Regions from separate parts of the Pantoea sp. F_5 genome, predicted to be linked through region 2. Evidence: predicted binding sites of a transcription regulator. Region 2 holds the regulator's gene; the other holds the start of a gene.
What was found. The regulator CRP, encoded in region 2, controls carbon source genes, mostly activating them, when cyclic AMP is high. The targets are predictions, from matches to a motif close to ATGTGANNNNNNTCACAT.
Positions count from the first base shown of each region.

Region 1: a site for CRP is predicted at 1,679-1,696, ahead of F3I44_RS12715 (nucleoside-specific channel-forming protein Tsx). Genes of this name have one in related genera too.

Region 1 covers NZ_VWUO01000008.1:132,517-137,439, reverse strand. Annotated here, with positions in the region: gene yjdN (VOC family metalloprotein YjdN) at 60-497, shown strand; gene F3I44_RS12715 (nucleoside-specific channel-forming protein Tsx) at 621-1,487, opposite strand; gene F3I44_RS12710 (HAMP domain-containing sensor histidine kinase) at 1,765-3,120, opposite strand; gene F3I44_RS12705 (response regulator) at 3,117-3,776, opposite strand; gene F3I44_RS12700 (hypothetical protein) at 4,477-4,818, shown strand; gene F3I44_RS12695 (hypothetical protein) at 4,855-4,923, shown strand, end outside.
Region 2 covers NZ_VWUO01000006.1:20,215-25,137, forward strand. Annotated here, with positions in the region: gene F3I44_RS09555 (OsmC family protein) at 341-745, opposite strand; gene crp (cAMP-activated global transcriptional regulator CRP) at 1,049-1,681, shown strand; gene F3I44_RS09565 (YccS/YhfK family putative transporter) at 1,739-3,814, shown strand; gene F3I44_RS09570 (aspartate aminotransferase family protein) at 3,816-4,923, opposite strand, start outside.

The sequences.
Region 1 (4,923 bases), on a different contig from region 2:
GCCGATCGTCTACACTGTAGAGGTACTGTAAAAAATCCACCCGACAAATAGAGGTTACGATGCAAGTCAGTCCTTATCTGTTTCTCTATGGCCGTTGTGAAGAGGCTATCGACTTTTACCTGCAGGCGACCGGGGGAGAGCTGCTCTCCAAAATGAAATTTGGTGACATGCCGGATCAGGGTGAGCAGGTCGGCGATCAGTCCGCAGCGCCGCAGCCGCCAGAAAAGATCATGCATGCCCAGCTGCGTATCGGTGACGGTGAGCTGATGCTGAGCGACGGCAACACTGAGAAGCCGCCCGCGTCTGAACATGCCGGTTACGCGGTCAGTCTTTCTACCAATGATGTTGAAGAGGGCAAAGCCTGGTTTGAGAAATTGTCGGCAGGCGGCAAGGTGACAACGGAGTGGCAGGAGACATTCTGGTCGAACGGATTCGCGATGTTCATTGATAAGTTCAACATTCCATGGCGCATCAACGTTGAGAAGCCACAGGAATAACCGAAGGTAAGATGCAGGACTGAGTTGTTAAACCTGCCTCTCAAAAGCTGGCCTGGAGGAATTAACGCCCCAGGCCAGTTTTCCTGCGCAACGGGCGCTTTTTTCAGCCGCCCGTTATCATTATCAGAAGTTATAACCCGCCACCAGGTAGTAACCCCAGCCAGTCGATTTCACTTCAAATGGTCCTTTGCCGAAGTTCAGCTCCTGACCATCTGCCCACTGTCCGCCGTTGTGGAAGTAACGCGCCACCGCAGAAATATGCCAGTGATCGTAACCCAGTGACAGAATGTGGCTGGAGGCGATGGAGTTGCTGGTACGTGATGAACCGCCTTTCTCGTTGAGGTCAGAACCCCAGTCGAAGTTGGTGAAGCCCACATAGCCCAGATTACCGCCCCACAGCTGGGTGATAGGCACGAAGTATTTCACCTTGAAGCGATAGCCATCCCAGCTGTTTTCGTTCGCCGCGCCATAGTTTTCCCACTGATATTTGGCATAGACGTTCAGCGACAGGCCGACATCGCTATGCGTATCGATATCGGTGCCCAGACCCATATACCAGGTATTCTGACGGTTGTCGCTGTTGCGGCCCATATCGTAGATATAGTTATTGGCGAAATACCACTCCTTGAACGGACCAAAAGCCAGGCTGGTGCCGGTCAGTTTGTCGATAGAGAAGCGCGGTTCAATCTCCATAAACATCGGTGAACCGTGGTCGAACACGCCGTTGGCATTGCTGTTGCCCACGCCGAAGAAGTTAGGCACGTCCAGATAGCCATAGAAATCGAACCACTCTTTCTTCGCAAACGCTTCATATTCCAGATAAACGTCGTTGTTAAACTGCGGTCCGAAACGCGTGTGGTAGCTGCCTACCACGTTAACGCTCTGATGCCACCAGTCGGAGAGGTACTGCGGATCGCTTTCAGCAGCCTGCGCAGCACCACTCAATGAACATGCCAGCACGGCACCTGCTATCAACGTTTTAAATTTCATTATCATCAGCCACATGCTTTTGACCGCCGCACAGCAGACGCAGTCAGAGAGAAGTCGGTCCCTGGAGGGGAGTGAGGTATTCAGCAAAAAACAGCCAGTTCTTCAGCCCGCGTAGCGTGCCTGTAACAGATCGATAGAAAATAGATTTTGCTCACGTTTGTCAAAAAGTGTTGCATTACAATTCAGCTAAAATGTGATGCGCTTCACAATAATGACCGGGATCGAACGGAACCAGGCAACCGTTTACGTTGTCTGGTTCGTGATCAAACAGGCGGGATCAGGGAAGGGTGACGCGAACCTGCAAACCACAAACAGCCCCCTGTGGCGTCAGGCAGTTGGAAAGGGCGACGTGAATCTGATGTTTCTGTGCGACGTTACGCACAATGGAAAGTCCCAGCCCGCTGCCCTGGGCTTTGACATCAGGCGAACGGGTAAAACGGTCGAACGCGCGTTCGATAAAGGATTCCGGCATGCCCGGTCCATTATCGACAATATCGACCACCGTTTTGCCCGCGACCCGATGCAGTAGCACATCGACCAGGCTGCCTTCCGGCGTGTGCAACATAGCGTTACCGATCAGGTTATCGAACAGGCTGCGCAATTCGGAACGGCTGGCCTGCAGACGGTACTGCGTTGAGCCATTAAAGCCGATATCAATGCCGCGTTTGTCCGCCACCACCATCAGCTGCTCAATGCTCTCTTTCAGCAGATCTTCCAGCTCAATATGCTCCACACTGGCCACCACGCTCTGGTCATCCTGGCGTGAGACATTGAGTAACTGTGTGACCAGGTGCCGGGTACGCGTGACGCCCGCTTCCAGCTGGCTGAACTGACGGCTCGCTTCGCCGGGCTGGATGTGCTGACGCAAATTTTCCAGTTGTAACGTCACCGCTGTTACTGGTGTACGCAGCTCATGGGCAGCATCTTCCAGGAACTGACGCTGCGACGACCAGGCGTCACGTAGCTTACTCAGCAGCGAGTTGTAAGCGGCTACCAGCGGCAGAATCTCATCCGGTAAGCCCTCCGGTGAGACATTATGTGGATGATGGGTTTCCTGCGCCGCAATCTGCCGTGAAGCGACCTGCAGATCGCGCGTGATCTTACGCACCACCAGCCAGATCACCAGCAGCGACAGCGGCATCATCAGGATCATCGGAATGATCGCCGACAGCGCCCGCTTCACCATCGAGGCTTTCATGTAGCTGAGGTTGTGCATGACCTGGATGGTTTTAATCTCGCTGCCGGGCATGCCGGGCCGGGTAAAAATACGCCATTCGCAGTCGTCGCACTGTCCCACATGCACATCGTGATACCCGCGCTGATTTTGCAGCGGGGCCTGCAACTCCGGCCATGAGCTGGCCCGCAACTGGCCCTGATCGTCCCAGAGCTGAACCACAAAGGCGCTCTTTGCCTTGTCCGGCGCGATAAGCATTGGCATCAGGGCGGGCATCTGTTTATTGGTGGACCAGGCATCAGCGATTTTTGCCAGCTGATCGTCCTTCATTGTGCCGACCATATCGCCGTAGCAGCTGAAAAAATACCAGGTGACGCCGCCGATCATCAGCAGATGAATAATCAGCAGGGTAGAGAGAAGTTTGTTGCGCAGTGAGCGCATAAAGGTGAAAGGTTTCATATTGCCGGAACCCGCCAGCCCAGTCCGCGCACGTTACGGATCACGTCGTTGTCCAGCTTACGCCGCATCCCGTGGATCAGCACATCGACCGCGTTGCTGCTGACTTCATCGCCCCAGCCGTAGATACGGTTTTCCAGCTGCTCACGCGACAGAATAGCACCCGGCCGCTCCAGCAGCGCGTAGAGCAGGGCATATTCCCGTGCCGTCAGCTGCTCGCGCTGGCCTTTGTAGAGCACCTCGCGGGTCATCATATCCAGTTGGACATCGCCGCTGCCCAGCACCGAGTCTGCTGCACCGTGGCTGCGTCGCGTAATGGCGCGCATCCGGGCCATCACTTCCTGGAGATCGAACGGTTTAAGCAGGTAGTCGTCCGCACCGCTATCGAGTCCCTGTATCCGCTGCGCGACCGTGTCGCGCGCGGTAAGAATCAGCACTGGCGTCGCGTCGCCGCGGCCGCGCGCCCGGCGCAGCACCTGCAGACCGTCATCGCGCGGTAAGCCGAGATCGAGTAGCACGCAACTGTAGCCGCCTTCGCTCCAGGCATTTTGGGCATAAACGCCATCGCGCACCCAATCTACTGACCAGCCCGCGCCCTGCAGTGCCTGCTGCAGGTTCGCGCCGATCATTTCATCATCTTCAACCAGTAACACGCGCATGGCTGATCTCCTTCATAAAGATAAGAGAGAGTTTACTCACCAATTGTTAGGCCAGAATTATCCTTCCGCCGTCATACTTCGCACTGTCGCGGCGTTGGCTGCTTTTGCTCACCCCAGTCACTGACCAATTTCAGCTCCTGGGGATTCGCGCATTTGCCGCCTTGCTACAGCACGAATTATTTTGGCGGACCGCGGCCGTCATACTTCGCACTGTCGCGGCGTTGGCTGCATCTACAGTGCTCAATCAGAACCCTACCCGTATTCACCAAATTAAACGAGGGCAAAACCACATGTTTCAGGATGAAATTTTGATGTTTTCATTATTAAGTAAACACTATCCAGAATCTGCAGGAGTTATTTAATTACACAATTACATTAAAATAATTTTTATTAAATATGGACTTCATTTTCGATAATCAAATTCAGCGCAAAAATGTTAAAACTATGCAATGAAAATTAACTCTGCGAACGAATTGTGCTCGATATCACAAAATTACATAAATATTAATGTTCTTGCAAGATAAAAAGACAGGCAGGAGCTCAAAAACAACCGTTTATCTCCATGAATCTATTTGATATTAATTGTTTTTTGCTGAATTTTATTAAGGATAATAAGTATTTGATCATAAAAAACTGAATTGATATAAAAGTGCTGGCAATAGAGATTGCTAAAGATAAAAAAACAGAAGGAATTTGTTAAATGAAAATATTAGAAAATAATCAATGTCTTTTAGTTACAGGTGCAAGCGGTGCATATGACCCTGCCTATGCTGGAGCGTCTTCTTATGCGAGCCAGCATGGTAATAAGTTGGGTAGTTCCAGTAATCTATTTGGACCGAGTAATGGCGTAGTACAGGTCGTAGCTGCTCATCCTGAAATTGCGGGATGCCTCAATGGTATTCTCGGCGGGATGGTTGGTGGTTCAGCAGGTGGTCCGGGCTCAGCTGTGGCAAGTGCCATTGGTGGTGGTATTGGTTCATGTTTTAATAATTCTGGAAACAGCAATGCCGGGAATAGTTTTGGTGGTCAATGTACCTGGTGAAGTTAGTCTCCATGACTAATGACAGCTGAGGGTCTTATGCAAAAAATAGTCTGCTATCTGTCTATACTAATCAGCATATTGATAGGCGCAATGTTTTTGAGTGGC
Region 2 (4,923 bases):
TTCGCTTCACGTCCGGCAGCCACATCCGGTTTCAGGGAGCTCGCTTCAGACAGACCCTGATCACAAAGAATCTGACAGCAGCATATAAGCTCAACACGCAGGGAACCGGGTCAGAAGAGGAAAGCGTCCCACGCCAGGGATAAAAACGCCGGGAGCGTTTTTGAACAACGCAACGCGTTGGCCCGGCTACAGGCGCACTTCAGGGATGAGGTGCGTAATCGCGTGGGCCGAGCGCCCAGGGATGGTTTAAGCGACTTTCCGATCTGGCCCGGTTTTCTGCGCAGGCTCGATCTTACCGCCGCCCAATGTTGCACGGGCCGTTAATGGTCGTTTTCAGATACTACAGCTCAATCACCTCATAGCTATGCGTAATCGTCACACCTTTACCCAGCATGATGGCCACAGAGCAGTATTTCTCTGCCGAAAGATCGACGGCGCGTGAGACCGCTTTATCCTGGAGCGCTTTGCCACTCACGATAAAATGCAGGTTGATGTGCGTAAAGATTCGCGGTGCTTCTTCACGACGTTCTGAGGTCAGTTTTACTTCACAATCAGCCACATCGTTGCGGCCTTTTTGCAGAATTGATACCACGTCAATCGCGCTGCATCCACCTGCCGCCATCAGCACCATCTCCATTGGGCTGGGCGCTTTATCACCCGAATTGCCATCCATCAGTATCTGATGGCCGGATGAGGATTCTCCAAGGAATGTCAGCCCTTCTACCCATTTCACTCTTGCCTGCATGATTTTTGCTCCGGAATACGCTGTTTTGTCGCCAGAGTACGCTTTCACCTGGTAAACAGCAATCCAGAGAAATCCGCCTGTAGCTGAAGCGAGACAACAGAAGACAGTCGGCAAAAGCTGTGCTACAAACAGTGCTGAAAATATTTTTCGTCACCCGATGGCGAAGCCGGGAAGAATGAAGCGCACTGCGCCTGATGCGGCCCGAATAATTTCCTGAAAAGGAAACGCTTGAAGCTTTCACCGCCTGACAGGGAAAACTGCCCCCTGTATTTTGGGCACGATTACAACAGAGGATAATAGCGAATGGTTCTCGGCAAACCGCAAACAGACCCTACACTCGAATGGTTCCTGTCCCATTGCCATATTCACAAGTATCCATCCAAAAGTACGCTGATTCACCAAGGTGAAAAAGCAGAAACGCTTTACTACATCGTGAAAGGTTCCGTCGCGGTTCTGATTAAAGATGAAGAAGGCAAAGAGATGATTCTTTCCTACCTGAATCAGGGCGATTTTATTGGTGAGCTTGGCCTGTTCGAAGAAGGTCAGGAGCGCAGCGCCTGGGTACGTGCGAAAAGCGCGTGCGAAGTCGCGGAGATTTCTTACAAGAAATTCCGTCAGCTGATCCAGGTGAATCCCGACATCCTGATGCGACTCTCCTCGCAGATGGCGCGTCGCCTGCAGGTCACGTCTGAAAAAGTGGGTAACCTCGCTTTCCTCGACGTCACCGGACGCATTGCTCAGACCCTGCTTAACCTGGCGAAGCAGCCAGATGCCATGACGCATCCCGACGGCATGCAAATTAAAATCACTCGTCAGGAAATTGGCCAGATTGTGGGTTGTTCACGTGAAACCGTGGGCCGTATTCTGAAGATGCTGGAAGATCAGAACCTGATCTCCGCACACGGTAAAACCATCGTCGTTTACGGCACCCGCTAACTCCTGTCATCCACGGCGTGATGGCAACATCACGCCGTTATTGTTTGTGTTGGGCCGATGTGGCGTCGAATCATTTATCATCCTGAAGTTAACTACGCCTTGCGGCAAACGCTGGTGCTCTGCCTGCCGGTCGCGTTGGGCTGGCTGGCTGGCGACCTGCAAAAAGGTCTGCTGTTCTCATTAGTGCCCGCCTGCTGCAATATCGCCGGTCTCGATACTCCGCATAAACGCTTTTTCAAACGTCTGATTGTGGGCGGCAGCCTGTTTGCCCTCGGCAGCTTTCTGATCCAGTGGCTCACCCTGCATGCGATTCCACTGCCGCTGATCCTCTTCGCTATGCCTTTGCTGCTTGGCGTCACCGGTGAGATTAGCCCGCTGCACGGCCGTCTGCTGCCCGGTACGCTTATTGCCGCCATCTTTACCCTCAGCCTGATTGGCCGCATGCCCATCTATGTCACTCCGCTGCTCTATATCGGCGGCACACTCTGGTATGGGATATTTAACTGGTTCTGGTTCTGGCTGTGGAAAGAGCAGCCGATGCGGGAGAGCCTGAGCCTGATTTACCGCGAGCTGGCCAACTACTGTGACGCCAAATATACCCTGCTGACGCAGCTGACCGATCCCGAAAAAGCGCTGCCGCCGCTGCTGGCTCACCAGCAGAAAGTGGTCGATCTGATCAACACCTGTTATCAGCAGATGCACATGCTGTCGGCAAGCCGCGATCACAGCCATAAGCGGCTAACGCGCGCTTTCCAGGTGGCGCTCGATCTGCAGGAGCATATCTCGGTCAGCCTGCATCGGCCGGAAGAAGTACAGAAGCTGGTAGAGCAGAGCCATGCTGAAGCGGTGATCCGCTGGAATGCCAAAACCATCTCGGCCCGGTTGCGGGTGCTGGCAGATAACATTCTTTATCACCAGTTACCCGACCGCTTTGCGATGGATAAACAGCTCGGCGCGCTGGAGAAAATCGCCCATCAGCATCCCGATAATCCGGTGGGTAACTTCTGCCTTTATCACTTCAACCGCATTGCGCGGGTGCTGCGCACCCAGAAGCCGCTTTACCAGCGCGATTTGATGGCAGACCGCCAGCGCCGCCTGCCGCTGTTACCGGCGCTGCGCAGCTATCTCTCGTTTCGCTCGTCGGCGCTGCGTACGGCGGGTCGCTTTGCGGTGATGCTGATGCTGGGCAGCGCGCTGGCGCTGTTCTTTAATATCCCCAAACCCTACTGGATCCTGATGACCATTATGTTCGTCAGCCAGAACGGCTACAGCGCCACCCGCGTCCGTATTCAGCACCGGGCGTTGGGCACCTTTGCCGGCCTGGTCATCGCGGCCGCTACGCTGCGGCTGGCGGTGCCGGAGTCCCTGGTGCTGTTGATCATGCTGGCGATAACCTTTATCAGCTATCGCTTTACCCGCCAGTTCTATGGCTGGTCGATGATTGGCTTTACGGTCACGGCAGTTTACTCGCTGCAACTGCTGTCACTGAATGGTGCGCAGTTTCTGCTGCCGCGACTGATGGATACGCTGATGGGCTGTCTGATCGCCTTTGGCGGGATGCTGTGGTTATGGCCGCAGTGGCAGAGCGGCTTACTGCGGCAGAACGCCCACGACGCGCTGGAAACCTACCAGGATGCACTGCGGCTCTTGCTGGGCGATGAACAGTCGCCAGAGAAACTGGCTTATCAGCGAGTGAAAGTGAATCAGGCACACAATGCGCTGTTTAACTCGCTAAATCAGGCGATGCAGGAACCCGCGTTCAACTCGCGCTATCTGACTGATATGCGGCTCTGGGTCACCCACAGTCAGTTTATTGTCGAGCATATCAATGCGATAACGATTCTGGCGCGCGAGCACACGATGCTGACCGCCTCGCTGGCTCAACGCTATCTGCAATCCTGCGAAATTGCGCTGCAGCGGTGTCAGCAGCGGCTGGAATATGATGGTGAAAGCTCACAGGTGAATCTGCTGGATGACCTGGAGAACATCAGTGAGGGACCGATTACGGTGGTGGAGCAGCATGTGCGGCGCATTCTCGATCATCTGAGCGTGATGTACACCATTTCATCGCTGGCGTGGAACCAGCGACCGCAACATGGCCGCTGGCTGATCAGACGCTTACGTAAAAACTAAGCTAGCCGTTAAGCACTTTGCCGACGGCGGTGGCGAAGCGGCTCATGCCCTCTTCAATGTCGGCCGGTTCGATGATCAGCGACGGGGCAAAACGCATCACATCGGTGCCAGCTACCAGTACCATCACACCTTCAGCGGCAGCGGCAGCGGCATTCAGAATGTCGCGCGACCTGCCGGCATGCTGAGGTTTAAGCGCCGCGCCAATCAGCAGACCTTTACCGCGAATGTCACTGAACAGGTCATACTTTGCGTCGATGGCCTGCAGCGCCGTGACAAAGTGCTGGCGACGCATCTCCACGCCCGCCAGCACCTCCGGCGTATTGATAATATCCAGCGCGGTTTCGGCAATGGCACAGGCGAGCGGGTTGCCGCCATAGGTGGTGCCATGCACGCCCGGTGCCATGGTCGAAGCAATCTCGTTGGTGGTCAGCATGGCGCTGACCGGGAAACCGCCGCCCAGCGCTTTGGCTGAGGTCAGGATATCGGGCTGGACGCCATAATGCTCATAGGCGAACAGCTTGCCGCTGCGTCCCATGCCGCTCTGCACTTCGTCCAGTACCAGCAGCGCCTGATGCTGATCGCAAAGCGCACGCAGTCCCTGCATAAATTCCTGCGTCGCAGGCATGACGCCGCCCTCACCCTGAATCGGTTCAACCACAATGGCACAGGTGTGATCGTCAATGACCGCTTTTACAGCGTCCAGGTCATTGAACGGTACGTGGACAATATCCGCCGGTTTCGGACCGAATCCGTCAGAATATTTTGGCTGGCCGCCCACCGTAACGGTAAACAGCGTCCGGCCATGAAAGGCATTATGAAACGCGATGATCTTACTTTTGAACGGACTGTGACGTTTGCAGGCGTAATAGCGCGCCAGTTTAAACGCAGCTTCGTTGGCTTCGGCACCGGAGTTGGCGAAGAAGACGCGATTGGCAAAGGTCGCCTGAATGAGCTTACTGGCGAGACGCAGTGCCGGTTCGTTGGTAAAGACATTGCTGGTGTGCCACAGCGTCTCGCCCTGGCTTTTCAGTGTTTCCACCAGCGCAGGATGGCAGTGTCCAAGTGCGGTAACAGCAATACCACCCGAGAAGTCGATATACTCTTTGCCC